Regions from separate parts of the Companilactobacillus farciminis KCTC 3681 genome, predicted to be linked through region 1. Evidence: predicted binding sites of a transcription regulator. Region 1 holds the regulator's gene; each other region holds the start of a gene.

Region 1 (8,159 bases):
AAAATGCTAAATCAGCAAAGATTCTGGAAAAAGTATTTTCACATGCAGTTCCAGAAGATTTTTATGATGAACTATTTGATTTCGTAGATCACCAAAAGGCCCGTATGGATCTTTTTGGAGATTTGGGTAAGAAACATTAATGAAGAACTTTTTAAATTTCTTAGGTATTGCAGTTAGAGCTCGAAAATTTATTAGTGGAACTGAACTGACTATTAATGGAATGCGCAGTGGTGAGGTAAAACTCGTTATCATGGCGCAAGATTGTAGTGCTCGAACAAAAAAAGATTTGCACAATAAGGCAAGTTATTATAATGTACCTGTGATAGATACGATAAGTAGTGAAGAGTTAAAAACGGCTATTGGAAAAGACAGAAAAGTTATGGGAATAACAGATTTTGGATTTGCTAAAAGGTTAAAAGAAATTATGGACAATTAAGGAGAGTGATAGGATGGTCAAAAAAAGAATTTATACTATTGCAAAAGAAAATAGTGTTGAGAATCAAGTAGTATTAGATGCCGCCGCAAAATTGGGCATTGATGTTAAAAACCATATGTCATCAGTAGATGAAAGTGTAGAAAAGAAAATCGTCAGCAGTTTAAAGGGTGGTAAGAAGCCCGCTAGTCAACCAAAAGCACAATCAAAGACTGATGAAAAGCGCGAAGGTAGTAATCACAATTCAGGTGATCACAAAACTAAGATCAAGATTACTGCTGTAAGAAGAGATACTAATAAGGGTAAAGGTCACTTTGACCATCGTAACAATAATCACAACTCCAACAGTAATCGTCCAAACAGCAATAATAGTAACTATCATCGTCCAAATAATGGCAACAATTCTCACAATTCAAACAATGCTAATAATGGCAATAGAAACGATAACCGTAATTCACAAAATCGTGATAACCGTAATCGTAACAATGAAACACGCAACAACCGCAATGGCGAGAATCGTAATAACAACAATAATCGCAATCGCAACAATAACAACCGACGTGATCGTTCAAATGTGCAAGCACAAGCTCCACGTCCAAGACAAAGTGCTGGTAACAAGTATCTAGAACAATTTAAGACAAACATCGCTGATGCTAGTCGTATTCCTAGTCATCCAACTAGAAATCATAACAATCGTCCTAATAACAACCGCACAAATAACAGTGACAATGCTCATAGAAACAATCACCGTCCTAACAATAATAACGAGAACAACAATCGTTATAACAAGAACAACAACAACCATAATGTAAATAACCGTAACAACAATAATAATCACAATAACCAAAATCAAAACAGAAGACCTAATAACAACAACGCAGCTGCCAAGGCTAAGGAAACTCCTAAGTCAACTGTAGCAAACGTTAATATTCCAAAGCCAGAATACAAGAAGCCAAAACCAACTAACAATAATCGTGACTTTGGCCACAAACAAAATCTTGCTAATCCATTTGGTAGTCGTAAGAAGAAGAAAGAACGTAAACGTCAACAACGTCAACGTACTGAACCTAAGAAGCCAATGCCACAAAGAAAGGAACGTCCATTACCAGAAACACTTGTTTATACAGTGGGTATGAACGCTCAAGATATTGGTAAGTTGATTCACAGAGAACCAGCTGAAATTGTTAAGAAACTCTTTATGCTTGGTATTATGATCAACCAAAACAAGTCATTGGATAAAGATACCATTGAATTGTTGGCTGAAGATTACGGTATTAAGTCAGAAGAAAAGGTTCAAGAAGATGTTGCCGATATCGACAAGTACTTCGATGCTGAAGTTAATACAACGGAGAACCTTGTTACTCGCCCACCAGTAGTTACAATCATGGGTCACGTTGATCATGGTAAGACAACCTTGCTTGATCACCTAAGACACACACATGTTACTGCCGGTGAAGCTGGTGGTATCACTCAACATATCGGTGCTTACCAAGTTCGTCTAAAAGACAGATTGATTACATTCTTGGATACTCCAGGACACGCTGCCTTTACTAATATGCGTGCTCGTGGTGCTGATATTACTGATATCGTTATTTTGGTTGTTGCTGCTGATGATGGTGTTATGCCACAGACAATTGAAGCTATCAACCACGCCAAGGCCGCAAATGACCCAATTATCGTAGCTATCAATAAGATCGATAAGCCAGGTGCTAACCCACAACACGTAATCGAAGAACTAATGCAATATGACTTAGTTCCAGAAGATTACGGTGGGGATACTATCTTTGTTAATATTTCTGCCAAAATGGGTACAAATATCGACGAATTGCTAGAAATGGTTCTTCTAGAATCTGATGTTCTAGAATTAAAGGCTAACCCTCAACAAAAGGCTATCGGTACTGTTATCGAAGCTAAGTTGGATAAGGGTCGTGGACCAGTTGCTACATTGCTAGTTCAACAAGGTACACTACATGTTGGTGATCCAATCGTTGTTGGTAATACCTTTGGTCGTGTCAGAACAATGACAAACTACAATGGTAAAGACATCAAGAATGCTAAACCATCAGAGCCAGTTGAAATTACTGGTCTAAACGATGTTCCTGAATCAGCCGACAAGTTCGTTGTCTTCGATGATGAAAAGACAGCTCGTGCCGCCGGTGAAGAACGTGCTAGTCGTGCTCTTCAAAAGGAACGTCAAAATACTAACCCTGTAACTCTTGATAACTTGTTCGAAACAATGAAAGAGGGAGAACTTAAACAAGTCGACGTTATTATTAAAGCCGATGTTCAAGGTTCTGCTGAAGCCATTGCCGGAAGTTTGAAGAAGATCGAAGTTGAAGGCGTTCGTGTCAATATCATTCACTCTGCCGTTGGTGCCATTACTGAAAGTGATGTTAACTTGGCTGCTGCAAGTAACGCTATCATCATTGGATTTAACGTTCGTCCAACTGCTCAAGCCAAGGTTCAAGCTAAGGATGAAAATGTTGATATTCGTCTACACAGAGTTATTTACAAGGCTATCGACGAAATCGAAGCTGCTATGAAGGGTATGTTGGAACCAGTTTACGAAGAAAAAGTTATTGGTAACTTGACTGTTCGTGAAACATACAACGTATCTAAGATTGGTACTATCGCTGGTTGTTATGTAAACAGTGGTAAGATCCAACGTGATAGTGGCGTAAGACTTATCAGAGACGGTATCGTTATTACTGAAGGTAAGCTAGCTTCTCTAAAACGTTTCAAAGATGACGTTAAGGAAGTTGGTTCAGGATTCGAATGTGGTATCACAATCGAAAACTACAACGATATTAAGATCGGCGATGAAGTCGAAGTTTATGTTATGGAACAAGTTCCAGTTAAATAGTTAATTATCTAATAAAGTCGGAATGCTGTTGAAACATTCTGACTTTATTTTTTTGACAAATTATTCAACAAAAAGAATTGCCAAGTAATGTGATATAATCAAGCAGTGATGATTAAAAGATGACAAGTAAACTAGAGATAGTTTGAAAATAATTATGGAGGTACAGCATGGTAAAACATCGTATAGGTCGTGTTGAACAAGAAATTCAAAAAGAAGTTAACGATATTCTTCTTAAACGTGTAAGAGATCCTAGAGTTCAAGGCGTTACAGTCACAGGTGTCGAAATGACCGGTGATTTGCAACAAGCCACAATTTATTACAGCATTCTATCTGAAAAAGCTAGTGATGTTGAAAAAACTCAAGCAGGACTAGATAAAGCTAAAGGCTTGATTCGTCGTGAATTAGGTCAAAAGTTAACTTTGTACAAAGTCCCTGAACTCGAATTCAAGCAAGATCAATCAGTTCGTTACGGAGAAAAGATTGATAAATTGATTGCTAAGTTACACCAAGACGAAGCTAATCGTTAAAAAAAACAGGTGGGAATTTTTTTCTTGCCTGTTTTTTTGTGGAAAACTTTCTATTGTTAAGGAAGACTAGTAAAATTATTAATGATATTACGAAAAATGGAGATTTGTTATGGACGGAGTAATTCCATTAAATAAAGAAATCGGACAAACTAGTTCGGACTATGTATATAAATTAAGAAAAATCTTGCACACGAGAAAAATTGGCCACACAGGAACTTTGGATCCGTTGGTTGATGGAGTTTTGCCAATCTGCGTTGGACAAGCAACGAAGCTGGTAAACACTTTGACGGGCTCTCCTAAAGAATATGCCGGAGAAATCACTATTGGACGTTCAACGACTACTGAAGACCGTGAAGGCGAAACTGTTGAGGAAAAGAAATTGTCAAAGCCATTCACTAATGAAGAATTAGAGCAGACTTTTGAACAAATGACCGGGGACTTAAAGCAGATTCCACCAATGTTTTCAGCTGTTCGTGTGAATGGTAAGAAACTCTATGAGTATGCTCGAGCTGGTATCGAAGTAGAACGACCAGTTCGCCAAATTCACATTTATAGCTTTTCAATGACTTCAGAACCTAGTTTCGACGAAACAACGGGTTATCAAACGATTAAATTTCACGTTAAATGTTCTAAAGGAACTTATGTCAGAACTTTAGCTGTAGAATTTGGTAAATTATTAGGATATCCTGCCTTTATGTCGCAATTGACGCGAGTAAAAAGTGCTGGTTTTCCAATTGAAGAGACTTTTACCTTAGGTCAAATTGAAGAGATGATGGAAAAAGATGATTATCATTTCTTGAAGTCGATCGATGAAGTTTTAAAAGAGGTGCCTAGTTTAGAATTGAACGATGAACAGTGGGATGTTCGTGTCAGTCATGGGGGATTTTTAGAAGAAAAAGACGTTGACTCTGACAAAACTAAACAATTACGTGTCCAAAGAGATGGCGTAACCAAAGCACTTTACAAGTATGATAAAGTTAGAAATATGTGGATTCCAGATTTGATGTTATTGAACAATAAGTAAAAGAGGGTAATTATGCAGATTATTAATGTTAAACATCCGCTAAAAAAAGAGCAATTGCCAGCCGAAGCAACAGTGTTGATCATGGGCTTTTTTGACGGGGTACATTTAGGACATCAAAAGGTTATCAAGACGGGTGTGAGATTAGCTAAAGAGCATAATTTGAAATCAATCCTCTTGACCTTTGATCGATCACCTAGAACTGTTTATCAACACGAAACTAATTTTAAATATCTTTCAACGAGAAGCCGTAAAGCTCAGCTAGTTGAAGGATTAGGAGTGGACTATCTTTATTTTGTGAAGTTCACGCCTGATTTCGCCCACCTTAAGCCACAAGAATTCGTGGATCAATACATGATCGACCTCAAAGCTAAATACGTTGTTGCCGGTTTTGACTACACTTATGGTAAAAAAGATGTTGCTAACATGGCTAATCTACCTAATTATTCTAAAGGTAATTTTGAAACTGTTATGGTGCCAGAACAATTGATCAATGATCAAAAGATTGGTTCCAGTGCTATCAAAGAGTTCATCACTAGTGACAAAATCTCTGAAGCCAATAAATTTTTAGGCTACAATTACCAAAATCAAGGTAAGGTCATTCACGGATTGCAACGTGGTCGCACACTCGGTTATCCAACAGCTAACATTGCAGTCGATGGAGATCAATTGATTCCGTCAATCGGCGTTTATGCTACTAAAATAAAAGTAGCTGGCGTTTGGTACAATTCGATGACCTCAGTTGGTTATAACGTAACGTTCAAAGAGAATACCGGTATTACGATCGAGTCGAATATCTTTGACTTTAATCAGGATATTTATGGTCAACCGGTTGTGATCGAATGGGTCAAGTATCTTCGTGGCGAAGTGAAGTTCGATGGTGCAGAAGGCTTGATCAAACAGTTAGAATTAGATAAAAGCAATTCTTTAAAAGTTTTATAGATGGAGGACTTATGGTGTAAGCCAAGAGGTTCTCTTTTTCATTGTTTATAAAAAAGGTCAGTTATGGAAATAATTATGGAAATTGAGCGTGCATACTTGACACTATTAGGATAGATTGTTATATTTTACATTGTTAGCACTCAGGTATGAATAGTGCTAAAAAGGAGGACGGTATAATGCTATCACAACGTCAAGATGCAATCTTGAGAGAAGTCGTGCGCATATTTACAGATACCGGCCAGCCGGTTGGGTCGAAGACATTGATGAACGAATTACCATTTCATGTAAGTTCTGCGACAATCAGAAATGAAATGGCAATGCTCGAAGAAGTTGGGTACCTCGAGAAGACCCATCTTTCTTCAGGTCGAATTCCTTCGGCAATGGGATATCGCTATTATCTCGATCATCTGGTACAACCAACTAGTGTGCCACAAGATATAGCTCAAAGAATTGACGAGGATTTCGGTAAAACATATCATCAAATCGGTGATATTATCGAACAATCCGCCAAGATCTTATCTCATTTAACTAGCTACACCGCAATTACTTTGGGACCTGAAAGCAGTTCGATTCGTTTGACTGGATTTAGAATCGTCCCATTGAATGCACATCAACTTATGGCAATCATTGTCACAAGTGATAATAATGTAGAAAATAATATTTATACTGTCGATGATGATTTTGATACTTCATTAATTGAAAAAATCGTCAACATCGTGAATGATAAATTAGTTGGACAACCTTTGAATAAAGTCCTTCGAATGCTTCACAGCGATGTCCCAGCAATTCTTTCCGAATATATGTATTCAACTGATGGTTTGTTGGATATGATGGATTCACTCTTTAAGAAGGCTGAATCAGAGAAGTATTATGTCGACGGTCAATTGAATCTTTTGAATTATGCTAATAGTGACGATATGTCAGAGGTTCAGTCGTTGTTCTCGATAATTAATCAAAGCAACGATTTGAGAAAACTGTTAGATCCATCGATTTTAGATGATGGAATAAAAGTTCGTTTAGGAAGCGAATTAGGTAGTGATGCATTGAAGAATTACAGTATCATTACTGCTAATTATGATGTTGGACATCACGGTAAAGGCGTCATTGCCTTACTTGGCCCAACTACGATGCATTATTCGCAATTGATTGGTTTGTTAGGCGAATTTAGAGTTGAATTAGCGAAAAGGTTGATTGATTATTATTCAAGGTATGATGATTCTTGAAATTTAGGAGGAAGTAATGGCAGATAAACAAAAAGATCAAGATTTGAAGACTGCTAAAGAAGAAACTTCAAAGACTGATAAAAAAGCTGAAAAGAAAACAGCTGAAAAACAAGATCCAAAAGACAAAGAGATCAAAGATCTTAATGCCAAGAATGCGGACTTGGAAGACAAGTTCTTAAGAAGCCAAGCTGAAATTCAAAATATGAATAATCGTCATAAAAAAGAAGTTGCTGGTATGCTTAAATATGACGGACAAAAGCTAGCTACTGAAATTCTTCCCGTTTTGGATAATTTGGAACGTGCTTTGAATGTTGAAGCCACAGATGACTCAAGCAAGCAATTGAAGAAGGGTATCGAGATGGTTCAACAACACATGGTTAAAGCATTGGAAGACAACCATGTCAAAGCTATCGACAATGTAGGTGAGAAGTTTGATCCTGCAGTTGCTCAAGCTGTTCAAACTGTTCCAGCTGATGATGACCACAAGAAAGATACCGTTGTTCAAGTCCTTCAAAAGGGATACAAACTTGAAGACCGTGTCTTACGTCCAGCAATGGTTGTCGTTGCACAATAATTAGTAAATAAAAAATTAAAAAGAGGTTTAGGTTTATGTCTAAAGTTATTGGTATTGATTTAGGTACTACAAACTCTGCTGTAGCCGTTTTGGAAGGCGGTTCTCCAAAGATTATTACAAACCCAGAAGGTGCAAGAACAACTCCTTCAGTTGTTGCATTTAAAGATGGTGAAATTCAAGTTGGTGAAGTTGCCAAAAGACAAGCTATCACAAACCCTGATACAGTTTCATCAATCAAACGTCACATGGGTGAAGCAGGTTACAAAGTTACTGTAGCCGGCAAGTCATACACACCACAAGAAATTTCAGCTTTCATCTTGCAACACATCAAGAAGTTCTCAGAAGACTACTTAGGTGAAAAAGTTACAGATGCTGTTATTACAGTTCCTGCATACTTCAACGATTCACAAAGACAAGCTACTAAGGATGCCGGTAAGATTGCTGGATTGAACGTTCAACGTATCGTTAACGAACCAACAGCTTCAGCTCTTGCTTATGGTCTAGATAACGACAAGGGTGACGAAAAGATCCTTGTTTATGACCTTGGTGGTGGTACATTTGATGTTTCTGTACTTC
Region 2 (8,159 bases), 420 kb from region 1:
GAACAACGATTAATAAGGTTACTTTGGATGATCAAGAATTAAGTGATACGGATTATGAAGTCAAAAAAGATTCGGATTCCAATGAATTGACTCTAATTGTAAAGAATATCAATCTAGGTATTCAGAAGTCAGCCGATTTGGTAGTTGATACCACGGTAGGGACAGTCAATAAGCGTGAAAGTTATCGTTCAATTGCTTATTTGACGGGAACAGATGATTCCGGAAGCAGTGTCCAAAAAATCGGTACGCCACGTTCTTTGAATTTAACGACTAATAAATTGGAGTATACGATCAAAGATATTGACTATGGTTCAATCAAACCAATTGGCAACGATCAAGTGATTTTCCGCCAAAACAATGAGAGCAATTGGCCAGATAATGTTATGGACGTCGACGATATGAGAAGAGATAAAACACCAATCACCTTGTCAGTTTCTCAAGACAGTGATTTTGTTAGTGAAGATAGCAAGAATACCTTGGCTGGACATTTGAAATTTTTTGATGACGATTATGAACAGGACTTATTAACTGGTTCAGCCATCATTTCTCAAACAAAATCGGGTCAAGAAATGACTTCTTTAAGCTGGCAAGCAGATAAAGGAATCCTTTTAGAATTGGACAATAAGCAATTAAATGCCTCAGGTAATTACGAAACGAAATTAAACTGGGTCTTTACCGACAGTATTTAAAAAACGAAGTGGATAAATGTCCGCTTCGTTTTTTTGGTAAAAATCACAATGTTCCAATATAATTAAGATAATGTAAAAATAGAGGTGGGTGATATTAATGAAAAAGTATTTTTTGGGAATCGTTTTATTGTTGATGACAGGAGTGATTGTTGGTTGTTCTAACGGATCTAATAGTTCTGACAATAACTCAGCAGCTAATAGTGAGTTAGTCGAAAAAACTAAGGTCAGCGTCAATGAGGCCATCAAAGTCTATCAAAAGAACTTTCCTAAAGCTGATATTGTTTCGATTGAATTGGAAAAGCATTTGGGCAAGCCAGTTTATACGATTGAGGGTGCTGACAAAACGACCGAATATCAGCTCAACATTAATGCCATCAATAAGAAGATTAAGCAAAAGTCAGAAGAACCTTTGGATGAAGAAGACCGTTCTGAAGCTAAGACAGAAAAGTTAAATCTGAAAAAGATAATCAGTTTAAAAAAGGCTGCTCAAATTGCTCAAAAAGCTGCTAAAGGTGGAAAAGCTACGGAATTTAAATTAGAGCAAGACTTAGGCGTGACTTTTTGGGAAGTTAAAGTAGTTAATGGCAGTTCTGAAACTGAAGTGCAAATTCATGCTCAAAAGGGTAAAGTTCTTAAAACTGAAAAAGATTAATTATGATACAAAAAAACACGAAGCAAATGGCTTCGTGTTTTTGTTTAGCACCACTAATTATTCTTCAGTATCAGGTGCACTATACTTAGAAATTTTAATTTCATCTTTGTCGACGTGAGCTTCTAGTTGTTTATCCTTTGGATGATCTAAGAAGTAGTCGGCAACTTTATCTTCAATTTGTTCTTCAATCACACGACGAAGTGGACGAGCACCCATCTTAGGGTTGTAGCCCAAATCAACTAATTTATCTTTAGCATCTTTAGTTACATGAATGCTTAGACCTTGATCAGCAATCATCTTGTTGGTGTCATCTAGCATTAAGTCGACGATCTTCAAGAGGTTGTCCTTAGTCAAGGAGTTGAATTCAACGATACCATCGAATCTGTTTAAGAATTCTGGTTTGAAGTATTCAGATAAGCGATTCATGATTGAATTTGTTTGACCATTTGCTTCAGCACTGAATCCGACATTAGCTTCTTGCACACCTTGTCCGGCATTTGAAGTCATGATGATGATAGTGTCTTTGAAACTGACAGTTCTACCTTGAGAGTCTGTCAAACGACCGTCATCGAGGATCTGCAAGAACATGTGCATAACATCAGGATGAGCCTTTTCAATTTCATCTAGTAGAACTAGACTGTATGGATTACGACGAACTTTTTCAGTCAATTGACCGGCTTCTTCGTAACCGACATACCCTGGAGGCGAACCGATCAACTTAGAAATTGAATGCTTTTCCATGTACTCAGACATGTCGAAACGAATCATTGAATCCTCAGAACCGAATAGTTCACGAGCAAGTTGTTTAGCAAGTTCAGTTTTACCAACACCAGTAGGTCCAACGAATAGGAAGGAACCGATTGGACGACCGGACTTGTTAAAACCAACTCTGTTACGACGAATTGCACGTGCTACATCACCGACGGCCTTATCTTGACCAATCAAGTGCTTCTTCAAATCTGGTTCCAAGTTCTTTAATTGAGCTTGTTCGTTAGATTGTAATTCACCGACAGGGATGTTGGTCTTTTCTTCGATAATTTTTTCGATTTCTTTATCGGTAACGATATTTTGACCAGCGGGTTCATCTTTGTTGCTGTTCTTCATATCTTGGAATTTTGTAACTTGATCACGATAATAAGCGGCTTTTTCGTAATCTTCATTACGTAGGGCAGCTTGCTTTTGGACTTCAGCATCAGAGATCTTGTTGTCTAAGTCAGCTACGTCAACGTGATTGATTTGTAGATTCTTCTTTGAACCAGCTTCATCGATCAAATCAATGGCTTTATCAGGCAAGAATCTATCTTGAATGTAACGAGCTGATAGTTCAGCAGCAGCCTTGATAGCCTCATTAGAGTATTTAACGTGATGATAATCTTCATATTTAGGTTGAAGACCCTTGAGAATTTGAACAGTTTCATCGACTGTTGGCTCGTTGACTTGAACGGGTTGAAGACGACGTTCTAGGGCAGAGTCTTTTTCAATGGTCCGATATTCATTTAAAGTGGTTGCACCGACTAGTTGAATGTCGCCACGAGCTAGGGCAGGTTTCAAAACGTTCCCAGCATCCATGCCACCTTCAGCGTTACCAGCACCAACGATTTCGTGAATTTCATCAATGAAGAGGATGATATTCTTATTCTTTTGGAGTTCGTTGATAAGTTGTTGCATTCTTTGTTCAAATTGACCACGGACACCAGTACCTTGAACTAGGGAAACAACGTCTAAACGTACAACATGTTTGTTTTGTAGTTTTTCTGGTACATCGCCATCAACAATCTTTTGAGCAAGACCTTCAACAACAGCAGTTTTACCAACACCTGCTTCACCAATTAAAACAGGGTTGTTCTTAGTTCTTCTATTTAATATTTCAATTACTCGATTAATTTCCTTGTCACGACCAATGACCGGATCAATCTGTCCTTTTTTAGCAAGGTCAGTAAGATCGACACCGTATTGATCTAAGACTCCGTTACCTCTAGGTCTGCGACCATTTCCATTGCCGCCACCAGTTTGGGTTTGGGGACCTTGTTGCTCGAAAGCATTAGGTTGTTGTGCGCCGTTTAAGGCGTTGAACAAGTCTTCAAAACTAGAAAATCCACCGTTCGGATTTTGTGCCATATTATTCATACCTTCGTTAGCTTGATTTCTTAATTTTTGATAACAGTTTTGGCAGAGATTGATTTCTGTCCTTTGACCGTTAACACTTGTATAAAGATGAATTGTTGCTTCATTCTTATGACAATTCTGACATAACATACGCACCCCACCTTTCCTCTATCACAGGATACAACGGTAGTATATAATTAGCACTCGACGAATGCAAGTGCTAAGTCTTGAGATTGAAAAATTTTATTATATTAATAGTAGATAAAAATATTTTTTCAAATTTCTTTGAAAAAGTTTGATAATATAAACGCTTTCAGGCAGTAGCGTTGTAAGCGTTAAACGTCTTATCGCAGTTGACTTATATTAACTTTTTTTGAGCATGCCCCTTGTGAAAAATGAAAGATAATGGTAAATTAATTAGTGAATATTTGTAGTATTACTACAGAATTTTATAACTATATGGTGAGGTATTTATTATGGAAAAGAAAGAATTTCACATTATTGCAGAAACAGGAATCCACGCACGTCCAGCTACTATGTTGGTACAAGCAGCTAGCAAGTTCAGCTCAGACATCAACATCGAATTTTCAGGTAAATCAGTAAACTTGAAGTCAATCATGGGTGTTATGTCACTAGGTGTTGGCCAAGGTGCTGACGTTACAATTACAGCCGATGGTGACGATGCTGCTGACGCAATCGTAGCTATTACAGATACAATGACAAAGGAAGGTTTGGCAGAATAATGGTTAAAACTATTAAAGGGATTGCAGCTAGTGATGGTATCGCAACTGCAGAAGCATACCTTTTAGTTCAACCAGATTTGTCTTTCACTAAGAAAAGTATTTCAGATGCTGATGCAGAAATCAGTCGTCTTAAAGATGCTATTTCAACATCAGATGATGAACTAACAAAAATCAGAGATACCGCTAAGGAATCTCTAGGTGAAGAAGAAGCTCAAGTCTTTGATGCACATAAGATGATTTTGGCTGATCCAGAATTTACGGGTGCCGTTGAACAAGAAGTAAAAGATAAGAATGTTAATGCAGAACAAGCATTGCACGATGTATCAGAAAACTTCATTGCTATCTTTGAAGGAATGACAGACAACCCATATATGCAAGAAAGAGCAGCCGATGTACGCGATGTCACAAAGCGTGTTATGGCTCATCTACTAGGTGTAGCATTACCAAATCCAGCATTGATCGACCACGAAGTCGTTATCGTTGCTCATGATTTGACACCAAGTGATACTGCTCAATTAAACAAAAAGTATGTTAAAGGTTTCGTTACTGATATTGGTGGTCGTACAGCCCACTCAGCTATTATGGCTCGTTCTTTGGAACTACCTGCTGTTGTTGGTACAGATACAATCACTAAAGACGTTAAAGAAGGCGATACAGTCATCGTTGATGGTTTAGACGGTGCTGCAATTGTTGAACCTACTGATGACGATATCAAACATTACACTGAATTAGCCAAGAAGTTTGCCGAAGAAAAAGCAGAATGGGAAAAATTAAAGGACGAACCTTCAGTTACAGCTGATGGCAATCACTTTGACATTGCTGCTAATATCGGTACTCCTGATGATTTACAAGGTGTTATTGAAAATGGTGCCGAAGGTGTCGGTTTGTATCGTACAGAATTCTTGTACATGCAATCAGATAAACTTCCAACTGAAGATGATCAATTTGAGGCCTACAAGAAGGTTCTTGAAGGAATGAAAGGTAAGCCAGTCGTTGTCCGTACAATGGATATCGGTGGTGACAAACACTTGCCATACCTACCACTTCCAGAAGAAATGAACCCATTCCTAGGTTACCGTGCTATCCGTATCAGTTTGGATAGACAAGAAATCTTCAGAACACAACTAAGAGCCTTGCTACGTGCATCTGCTTTTGGTAACTTACGTATCATGTTCCCAATGATTGGTACATTGCAAGAATTTAGAGATGCTAAGAAGGTCTTTGAAGAAGAAAAGGCTAACTTAGTTAACGACGGCGTTAAGGTTTCCGACGACATTCAATTAGGAATGATGATGGAAGTTCCTGCAGCTGCTGTTCTTGCTGACCAATTTGCTAAAGAAGTTGACTTCTTCAGTATTGGAACAAATGATTTGATTCAATATACTATGGCTGCTGATCGTGGTAATGAACACGTTTCATACCTATACCAACCATATAACCCTTCAATCTTGAGATTGATCAAACATGTTATTGAATCAGCTCATAAAGAAGGCAAGTGGGCTGGTATGTGTGGTGAAGCTGCTGGTGACAACACAATGCTTCCACTACTATTGAGCATGGGTCTTGATGAATACTCAATGAGTGCAACATCAGTACTTCGTGTAAGAAGTTTGATGAAGAAGTTGAGCACAAAGGACTTAGCTACATTAGCTGACCGTGCTGTTAATGAATCAATCACTAATGAAGATAACAAGAAGCTTGTTGAAGAATATCTAAACAAGTAATTTGTATTAAAAAAAAGAGTTCGCATTTTGCGAGCTCTTTTTTTTGTTAAAATTTTCCATTTAATAAAGCATTTAAGTAATCATCGGCTGTTTTAGTATCAATTTCAGGTTCATCGAATAGACACCATTCGAGCATCCCAATTAACAGATCGCTGAAAAAACGTGACAGCATTTTGGCAGGAACTTGATTGGAAGGATTGTCAGCACAATATTGGTAGACTACCTTGTTGACCTCGTTTTTTAAATATCCGGACATATTGTGCCAAAGGTGTGAATTAACTCCATTATTTTGCTTAATGCTGTTCAAAAGTGATTCATTGCTGTGGAAAAATCCCAGTAATAAATTAAAAACGTTCACCAAAGTATTACGATCAGAGGTATCCTTTGATAACTGTTCGAGTACATCTTTAGCAATGTAGGACCAGAGATATTGAAGTAAGTCGATTTTGTCATCGAAATAGTTGTAAAAGGTAGCTCTTGGGTATTCGCTTCTTTGGCAAATATCATTAACTGTGATTTTATCAAATTCTTTTTCGCTTAATTCCTCAAACATAGCAATTCGAAAAGCTTTTAATGTTCTTTTAGCTCCTAAGGTCAGGTGTTTAGTCACATCTATCTTCATATATATTTCCCCCAAATGAAATCTAATTTAAGCCTAACATAAGAATTTCCTTGATTCCATATTCACTAATGTCTAAATTTTTGCATATTTAAATAAGTGTCAAAATATGAGCTAATATAAAATTATTGTCTCTTGTATAAATAAACCGATAATTTTATGATTGAGAATGAATTTTCAGAAAGTATATATTCGATATTCATAATTGTGATATGCATTGCAAATTTCTAGTAATAAAAAGATTAATATGGCATGATACGCATGAGGAAATATGAACATGGATGTGGTGATTATGCCGAATTAAATTTAATGATCTTAATCAATTTATTGTAGTGATGTCTGCATTATCATGACTAATAAATTCGAGAAAGGAAAAACTATATTTTTTCTGATTATGTATAAAGCATAATTCCGTGTTTGATATAGTAGCTATTCTTGTGGGAAAGATTAAAAATAAGTATCTTATAGCGTTAATTGGCTGGATCATTGTGGTAGTAGCAGCGTTAGTAATGATGCCTAATGTTTCGCAATTGGTCAGAAACAAGGGGAATATCACTTTACCTAGTTATACCGAAAGTCAAAAAGCCTCAAAGATTGAAAAGAAGGCTAATGGCAATAAATCGGTTATTACTTATACCGTTGTCTTCAAAAATGGCAATGGTGCCAAATTAACTCCCAGTCAATCGAGTAAAATTGATAATAAACTAAATCAATTGAGCAGTGAAAAATCGCTGAAAATTAAAAAGGTCATGGGTCCTAGCGATAACGCTCAAACTAAGAAACAGTTGATTGCAAAGGATAAAACGACTCAGTTGGCTCAAGTGACTGTCAAAGATGACAAAGCAGTTGGTCAACAAGTTAATAAATTAAAGAATCAACTTAAGATTTCGGGAATTAAAACGTATGTAACTGGTGCCGATGTGTTGAACGATGAATTCTCAACGGTTACAGAAAAGGGAATTCAAAAAACTGAAGTAATTGCGATAATTTTCATCTTTATCGTTTTGATCTTAGTTTTCCGTTCACCAATAGTTCCATTGATTTCCTTGCTAAACGTTGGTGTGGCCTTTGTTACATCGTTAAGTATCGTCATGAATCTTGCAGAAAAGATGAATTTCCCAATTTCTAACTTTACCCAAGTATTTTTAGTAGTGGTCTTGTTTGGTATTGGAACTGATTATAATATTTTGCTCTACAATTACTTTAAAGGAGCGTTGGCTCGGGGATTGTCGGCTAAAGAAGCGGCTCACGATGCTCAAATACATGGTGGTCGAACGATCCTTTACAGTGGAATTTCTGTTTTAATTGGATTTTCCGTTCTTTCGTTAGCTAAATTCTCCTTCTATCAAAGTGCTGTCGGAGTAGCTATCGGTGTACTAGTTTTATTAGCTGTCTTATTGACTTTGAACATGTTCTTTATGCAGGCTTTAGGCAAGAAAATGTTTTGGCCAAGTAAAGTCAATGCAGGTGGTGGCAAGAGTCACATCTGGTATGGATTATCACGTGCTGCTCTAGCATATCCAGTAGTTATCTTAGGAATTATTGCCGTAGCAGCAGTTCCTTTCTTGATGAACGATAGTTCAACTTTGAACTTCAATAATGCCGATGAGGTGCCTGACAGCTATC
Region 3 (8,159 bases), 800 kb from region 1:
GTCAGCAACAACTGCTTCTGTTGTCAACAATAGTGATGCAACACTGGCAGCATTTTGTAGTGCTGAACGTGTTACCTTAGTTGGGTCGATGATTCCGGCTTCAACCATGTTTTCCCACTTGTCAGTAGCAGCGTTGAAACCAATTTCGTTTTCTTGGTTCTTGATGTGTTCAACGATAACTGAACCTTCGTAACCAGCGTTTTCAGCTATTTGACGTAATGGTTCTTCCAAAGCACGGGCAACGATGTTGATACCTGTTTGAACGTCGCCTTCAGCCTTTAATTCTTTAACCTTGCCAAGTACATTCATCAAAGCTGTACCACCACCAGCAACGTAGCCTTCTTCAACAGCGGCACGTGTAGCATTTAGAGCATCTTCAATTCTGTATTTGCGTTCTTTTAGTTCTGTTTCAGTAGCAGCACCGACTTTAACAACAGCAACACCACCAGCTAATTTAGCTAGACGTTCTTGTAATTTTTCTTTGTCGAAGTCTGATGTTGATTCAGAAATTTGTTTCTTCAATAGGTCAACACGTTCGTTGATAGCATCCTTGTTACCTGAACCTTCAACGATTGTTGTGTTGTCCTTTGTAACAGTAACCTTACCAGCTTGGCCTAATTGATCCATTGTTGTGTCTTTTAGTTCAAGACCAAGATCAGAAGTAATAACTGTACCACCAGTTAATGTAGCGATATCTTCTAGTTGAGCCTTACGACGGTCACCAAAGCCAGGAGCCTTAACAGCAACGACGTTGAATGTACCACGAATCTTGTTCAAAACAAGTGTTGGTAATGCTTCACCATCAATATCATCAGCAATGATAAGCAATGCCTTACCTTGTTGAACAATCTTTTGTAGTAATGGCAAGATATCTTGGATGTTTGAAATCTTCTTGTCTGTGATCAAGATGTAAGGATTGTCGAGGTCAGCTTCCATCTTGTCGTTATCTGTAACCATGTATTGTGAAATGTATCCACGATCAAATTGCATACCTTCAACAACGTCTAGAGTTGTATCGATACCCTTTGATTCTTCAATTGTGATAACACCATCGTTACCAACTTTTTCCATGGCGTCAGCGATCAACTTACCTGTTTCTTCACTAGCTGATGAAACTGAAGCTACTTGAGCAATATCATTCTTGCCTGAAACCTTGTGTGAAATCTTGTGAAGTTCATCAACTGCAGCGTTTGTAGCCTTTTCGATACCAGTTCTGATACCAACAGGGTTAGCACCGGCTGTAACGTTCTTCATACCTTCTTTAACGATTGCTTGTGTCAAAACAGTAGCTGTAGTAGTACCGTCACCGGCAATGTCATTTGTCTTTGAAGCTACTTCAGAAACTAGCTTTGCACCCATGTTTTCAAAGTGGTCTTCTAGTTCGATGCTCTTGGCGATTGTAACACCATCGTTTGTGATTTCTGGTGAACCGTAATTCTTTTCAAGAACAACGTTTCTACCCTTAGGTCCGATTGTTGTCTTAACTGTGTCAGCTAATTTGTTAACACCGTCCATCATCTTTGAACGTGCATCTTCTGAAAACTTAATTTGTTTTGCCATTAAATTTCACACTCCATATTCTGTAAAAATTTATCTAAAAGTACTTTTATTAGTCAACGATTGCCATGATATCTTTTTCATGAAGGATTAAATATTCATTGTCTTCATACTTAACTGTTGAGCCTGCATACTTGTCAAAAAGAACTTTGTCACCCTTCTTAACGTTCATAGGTACTGTCTTGCCATCATCAGTAACTAATCCAGCACCGACAGCAACAACTTCAGCTGTTTGTGGCTTTTCTTTAGCATTGTTAGCTAAAACAATACCACCAACTGTCTTTTCTTCTTCTTTATCGACTGTTACAATGACTCTATCTCCAAGTGGTTTTAACAATTTAAATACCTCCAATATAGTAATTCTACGTTTTTTTAACTTTTTTAGCACTCAAACATCTCTTGTGCTAATCACAAGTTTTATATTAACATTATATTGTGAAGTTGCAAGTATTTACCTTTAAAAAATTCGGAGGGAATCATGTCTTACCAAAAAAATCAGTTTTTCACGCTGCTAACCTATATCCTGCTGTTATCGTTAGGGACAATCCTATCAATGCTCTCTATCACGGGCTCAGCGTATTTTCTTACTATTACCCTAGGTTCACTTATCGCAACTGGTGTGATGATCTACTTAGTTAAATTAAGCGGTCCACTACCTTTTGAAAAAAAATCTGACCTCAATCACGATTTACAGTGGATCATCTTGGGTACGGTCGGTGCCATCGTAGTTCAATTCGGAATCGGCTTTTTAGATCAACTAGTCTTTCATGCCAGCACTAATTCGCAAAATACGATTGGCTTGCTGTTGATGGTCAAAGAATATCCTTACTATTTCCTTTACGTTATGATTGCTGCTCCGATAATGGAGGAAATCATCTTCAGACGAGTATTCTTCGCCAACTTGATCAAACCTACTAATATTTACATTGCTGCAATTATTTCGGCAGTTATCTTTGCTTTCATGCATCAAGATACGAGATTCTTAGTTTATGTCGCTATGGGATTGTGGTTTGCTTTTATTTATTACAAGTCAAAAAATATCTACGTCAGCGCCGGTAGTCACATCATTATGAATGCCATCGTTTTGACCATGAGTATCGCCTAAAAAAATAGCCTATCGGTAATTATAAAATTATCGGTAGGCTATTTACGTGTGTTTAAATCGTTTGTTTCTTACTACATGGAAATCTTAGTCTCCACGCTTGTAGGATGCGACATACTTCTCTCTTTTGTCCTCATCGAACTCATGCTCACTCTTAGCAATAATAACAGTTGCTAGTGAATTACCAACAACGTTAACAGCAGTACGTCCCATATCTACGAGACGGTCAATACCAGCAATGAAGGTCAAACCTTGCATTGGAACACCAATTGTTGAAACTGTGGCTAGTAGCACAACAAATGATGCACCTGGCACTCCGGCCATCCCCTTAGATGTTAACATCAATACCACTACAAGGGTAATTTGTTGCCCAAGAGATAAGTGGATATTGTAGGCTTGAGCCAAGAACAAAGCAGCTAGTGATTGATAAATGGCAGAACCATCAAGGTTAAAAGTATAACCCGTTGGAATAACGAATGAAACGATTCCTTTTGAAGAACCATAATCTTGCATCTTTTCCATCATCTTAGGTAGAGCAGCTTCCGAACTAGCGGTCGTAAAAGCTAAAGTAACTTCATTTTCAATAATTCTGAACATTTCATAAAATCTAACGTGGAACAAATGTCCCACACCAGCCATGACGACAAAGACGAAAAATGCCATTGTCGCATAAGCAATCACAATGAATAACAATAATGGCTTGAGGGAACTAAAGCCCATCTCACCAACTGTAACACCGATCAAAGCACAGACACCAATTGGAGCTAAACGCATAACCCAGTTAGTTACTTTGAACATAACGTTAGCGACAGCGTTTAAAACATCAACGATAATCTTACCTTGTTTACCAATTGAAGCCGTTCCTAATCCGAACAATACAGAGAAGAAGATAATTGGCAACATATCGCCTTTTCCAAGCGAGGCAAAGATATTTGTTGGAATGATACTCATCAAGATTGACCAAATACCCGAATGTTTGGCAGTTTTTGCCGTCGCAGTATATTGACTAATATCCGAACCTTTTAGACTATGAATGTCAATAAAGGTACCGGGATGAGTAACATTAGCGACGATAATACCAATAATAATCGCTATTGTTGTCATAATTTCGAAATAAATTAAAGTTTTTAATCCAATCCGACCAAGTTTCTTAATATCACCCATATTGGCGATACCAACGGTCAAACAGGAAATAACGATTGGTAAAACGATCATTTGAATCATGGAGATAAACATCGTACCAATGTTTTGCATAACTTGAATGGCAGCCTTATTCTGATAGAATAACTGCCCCAAAATAATACCTAGGATCAAACCAATGATGATTTGCCAACCTAAGCTTATCCGGAAAAACTTTTGCTTTTGCAATTTTAGGTCCCCTTTAAGTAAGCTTATTTTTAATTATAGAAGACTTTTCATCAAAATGGAAAATGTTAGCGATTCCAAATTAAAGGTTTTTTCATTTTGATTTTAAGGACGAACTATTTTATTTTAATAATGGTTTAATGTTCTAGTTTTAGTTTAATTTGGGATTTTTTGAAGAAAAATATACGGATTTATTTTTGGGGGTAAGTGTAAAAATGCCGTCGTCCGCAAAAATCCTGTGGCTGGCTGGAACATAGCCGACGCGATTTTGAGCTTTTGCATAAACCAAGTGCGCAAAATCTCAAAACTCGGTCTTTCACTAGGCAATAAATTGCCAAGAGAAATTTGGCTATTGAGCCGCCACAGGATTTTTGCTACCGACTAGATTTCAATTTCTATTTGGATTGAATTAGACACATAATTCCTAAAAAGCAGCCCTATTTCTTTATTCCTTACACAAATAAAACAAAAAAGGACATCATTAGAATACAACAATCTATTGCAATTCTAATAACATCCTCTATTAATTTTTTTGAAGCAATTTATATAAAGATAGAAACCATAATCTAGTCGGGAGCGAGGTACTGGAAAATGCTCAGCCGTGAAATTCCACTTAGCGATTTATCGCTTAGTGGAAGCCCAATCTTGAAGACTTTGCCCGGTTTTGGTCTTAGCAAAGGCTCCAAGTTGTAGCCACAGCGTTCCAGCGTTTTCCAGTGCCGAACGGACGACGGCAGTTTAGCATCCCTCAAAATAGTTAATTTAGTTTTCACCAGATTCTGAAGCGATAATATCCAAATCACCTGACAAAGTCCACTCGTTGATTGTTGCAGGAACAATCAAGTGTGTACCTTTCTTCAAGTCATAGTCTTTACCGTCAGCAGTGATCTTACCTTCACCGTTTAGAACTGAGATCAATGTGTACTTACCAATTTGGTGGTGCAATTGAACTGGTTCTTTGATTTCCCAGTGATAAACTGAGAAGAATGGTGAGATTGGTGGTTGAACGAAGGTTGTAAACTTGTTCTTGCCAACTTCTTTAGATTGAATATCTAGTTTTGGATCTTTGTGAGGTACTGTGATTGTGTCTTCTGATTGTTTGATGTGAAGATCACGTTTCTTACCAGTAGTCTTGTCGACACGGTCATAGTCATACAAACGATAAGTTGTATCACTGCTTTGTTGTGTTTCTAAGACCATGATTCCCTTGTTCAAGGCGTGAACTGTACCACTTGGTACGTAGTAGAATTCACCTTTCTTAACAGGAACTTTTCTTAATAAGTGATCCCAGTCGCCTGATTCGATCATTTGGTCGAGTTCAGCTTTGTTCTTAGCATTGTGACCATAAATCAAGTATGAACCTGGTTCTGCATCAATGATGTACCAGCATTCTGTCTTGCCTAGCTCGTGTTCGTGCTTTTCAGCATATTCGTTGTCAGGATGAACTTGAACTGATAGGCTAGCATTTGCATCCAAAATCTTTGTTAGAAGTGGAAATACTTTGCCCTTAGGATTACCGAATAATTCTTTGTGGTCATTCCATAGATCGGCAAGGATTTGACCAGCAAACTCGCCATTTACGACTTGTTCTTTACCATGTGGATGTCCAGAAATTGCCCAGCATTCACCAATTGTTCCATCAGGAATGTTGTAGCCAAATTCTGTTTCTAGTTTTCTTCCACCCCAGAGTTTCTCATGAAAGACGGGTTTTAAAAATAATGGTTCACTCATAAAAAAATTCCCCCAAAAATTTATTCTATTTCTTCAGTCATTGACTTATCACGGTCCAAGAAGAAAATCAACGTTTGCAATTCGTTTGCCAAATCGACATAGTGAACGCGAATACTGCTTGGCACGTTGATAATAACCGGCGTAAAGTTCAAGATTCCACGAACTCCAGCATCAGCTAACAAGTCGGCTGTTGTTTGCGCAGCATTTGAAGAAACTGTCAAAATGCAGACGTCGATCTGTTGCAAGTGGAGTTGTTCCTTTAGTTCACTAATATCGTAAACGGGAACTCCACTCTTGACTGTACCGACAATTTCTTTATTAATATCAAAAGCTGCTGCAATTCGAACATTATTTGTCCGAGAAAAGTTATAATTTAGTAAGGCGTTACCTAAATTACCGACCCCAACTAAAGCGACGTTGGTACGTTTGTCTTGATTCAATAACTTCTTAAAGAACGTTACTAAATCGTTTACATCGTAGCCATAGCCACGCTTGCCAAGTGCACCTAGATATGAGAAGTCACGTCTAATTGTAGCACTATCTATCTTAACCCCTTCTGATAATTCACCAGAGGAGATTTTTTTTGTACCCTCATCCTTGAGAAATTGGAAGTAACGATAATAAATTGGTAAACGCTTTATTGTTGCGTTTGGAACTGTTGTTTTTGTCATAATTTACCACCATATGTGTGTCATTTCACTAACATTTATACTAAATAAAAAACACAAAAAACGCAACACGTTAAACCTATAAAGGCATAAATTATTAATTAATGATAAAATTGTGAATAAGGTAAAGGAGCAATCAACTTGATTTTATTACAAGCACAAAACATTACCAAAAATTTTGGAACGAAGAAACTCTTTTCAAATGTCAGTTTCGAAATTCAAGACAATAGTCGTATCGGCCTCGTTGGTCGCAATGGTGTAGGTAAATCTACCCTATTAAAAATCATCTCTGACCAAGAGAGCTACAACAGTGGCAATATTGCACTCAAAAAAGACACCAATATTGGCTACTTAGCTCAGGACTCAGGATTAAATAATGACAGTAAAATTTTTGATGAATTGGAGCACGTCTTTGACTACCTCAAAGCTCAGGAAAAAAAGATGCGCGCTTTGGAAGAAAAATTGGCCAATCCTAATGTCGACAACTATGACGATATTTTGAAACAATACGACCAACTCCAAAATACTTTCCGCCAAGAAAATGGCTACAGCTATCAGTCTGAAATCAGAAGTGTCCTCAAGGGGTTCGGCTTTGATGAAGATGTTTGGCAAGACAAGATTTCGACCCTATCCGGTGGTGAGAGATCTCGTTTGGCGATGGCTAAAATGCTTTTAGAACATCAGGATATCTTATTATTGGATGAACCGACTAACCATTTGGATATCAATACTGTTGAATGGCTAGAAAGCTATCTTAAAGGCTACAAAGGCGCTTTAGTAATCGTATCTCATGATCAGTACTTCCTAGACAAAGTCGTTAACGAAATCGTCGAGATCAATCAACACTCTTCTACTCACTACTCTGGTAACTATACTTTCTACTTACAAGAAAAGAAGAAGAATCAAGAAGTTGCTTGGAAACATTACGAAGAGCAACAAGCCGAGATCAAACGGACCGAAGAGTACATTCAGAAAAATATCGTCCGCGCTTCAACTACTAAGATGGCCCAAAGTCGTCGTAAAAAGCTCGAACACATGGATGTCTTAGACCGTCCCGGCAGTGATCAAGGTTCAGTTCACTTCTCATTTGAAATCGACAAAGAAAGTGGTAACGACGTGCTTTTGGTCAAAGATGCTGCTATCGGTTACGATGATCGGATCATGTCTGAACCTATCAATTTGGATGTCAAAAAAGGCGAACGTGTCGGTATCATCGGACCTAACGGTATCGGTAAGTCAACTTTCTTGAAATCAATCCTTGGAAAAATTCCGATGATCAAAGGAACTTCCCAATTTGGCGCCAACGTTCAAGTCGGTTACTACGACCAGAATCTAAAAGGACTCGATCCTAAAAAAGACGTCTTGCACGAAATCTGGGACCTCTATCCTAGACTCGACGAACAAATCATCCGTAAGAAATTAGGAGCCTTCCTGTTCAGTGGCGACGACGTTCTAAAACCTGTAGCTGGATTATCCGGTGGTGAAAAAGCCCGTTTGACTTTGACCAAATTATCTATGGAACACGATAACTTCTTGATCATGGATGAGCCCACTAACCACTTGGACATCGACAGTAAGGAAGTTCTTGAAGATGCCCTAAAGGAATTCCCTGGAACAGTTCTCTTCGTATCCCATGACCGTTACCTTTTGAACACTTTGGCCAATCGTATCGTCGATATCGGCGAACACGGCAGCAAAATTTATCTCGGTGACTACGACTACTACGTTGAAAAAAC

The links. Region 1 encodes HrcA, which represses chaperone genes, less so after heat shock. Its sites were predicted from a motif close to TTAGCACTCNNNNNNNNNGAGTGCTAA; they were not measured.
Region 2: LF20184_RS03515 (ATP-dependent Clp protease ATP-binding subunit) is a predicted target of HrcA. The motif match lies at 3,645-3,671, and genes of this name have one in related genera.
Region 3: groES (co-chaperone GroES) is a predicted target of HrcA. The motif match lies at 1,939-1,965, and genes of this name have one in related genera.

Annotation. Positions count from the first base shown of each region.
Region 1 covers NZ_CP017702.1:1,157,580-1,165,738, forward strand. Annotated here, with positions in the region: gene rnpM (RNase P modulator RnpM) at 1-140, shown strand, start outside; gene LF20184_RS05725 (L7Ae/L30e/S12e/Gadd45 family ribosomal protein) at 140-436, shown strand; gene infB (translation initiation factor IF-2) at 450-3,296, shown strand; gene rbfA (30S ribosome-binding factor RbfA) at 3,464-3,823, shown strand; gene truB (tRNA pseudouridine(55) synthase TruB) at 3,933-4,847, shown strand; gene ribF (riboflavin biosynthesis protein RibF) at 4,860-5,786, shown strand; gene hrcA (heat-inducible transcriptional repressor HrcA) at 5,963-7,009, shown strand; gene grpE (nucleotide exchange factor GrpE) at 7,026-7,583, shown strand; gene dnaK (molecular chaperone DnaK) at 7,619-8,159, shown strand, end outside.
Region 2 covers NZ_CP017702.1:739,460-747,618, forward strand. Annotated here, with positions in the region: gene LF20184_RS03505 (cell surface SD repeat-containing protein) at 1-689, shown strand, start outside; gene LF20184_RS03510 (PepSY domain-containing protein) at 787-1,341, shown strand; gene LF20184_RS03515 (ATP-dependent Clp protease ATP-binding subunit) at 1,399-3,597, opposite strand; gene LF20184_RS03520 (phosphocarrier protein HPr) at 3,924-4,190, shown strand; gene ptsP (phosphoenolpyruvate--protein phosphotransferase) at 4,190-5,914, shown strand; gene LF20184_RS03530 (TetR/AcrR family transcriptional regulator) at 5,961-6,536, opposite strand; gene LF20184_RS03535 (MMPL family transporter) at 6,971-8,159, shown strand, end outside.
Region 3 covers NZ_CP017702.1:1,960,837-1,968,995, forward strand. Annotated here, with positions in the region: gene groL (chaperonin GroEL) at 1-1,560, opposite strand, end outside; gene groES (co-chaperone GroES) at 1,610-1,894, opposite strand; gene LF20184_RS09665 (CPBP family intramembrane glutamic endopeptidase) at 2,111-2,662, shown strand; gene LF20184_RS09670 (cation:dicarboxylate symporter family transporter) at 2,747-4,027, opposite strand; gene manA (mannose-6-phosphate isomerase, class I) at 4,787-5,755, opposite strand; gene LF20184_RS09685 (redox-sensing transcriptional repressor Rex) at 5,776-6,426, opposite strand; gene LF20184_RS09690 (ABC-F family ATP-binding cassette domain-containing protein) at 6,565-8,159, shown strand, end outside.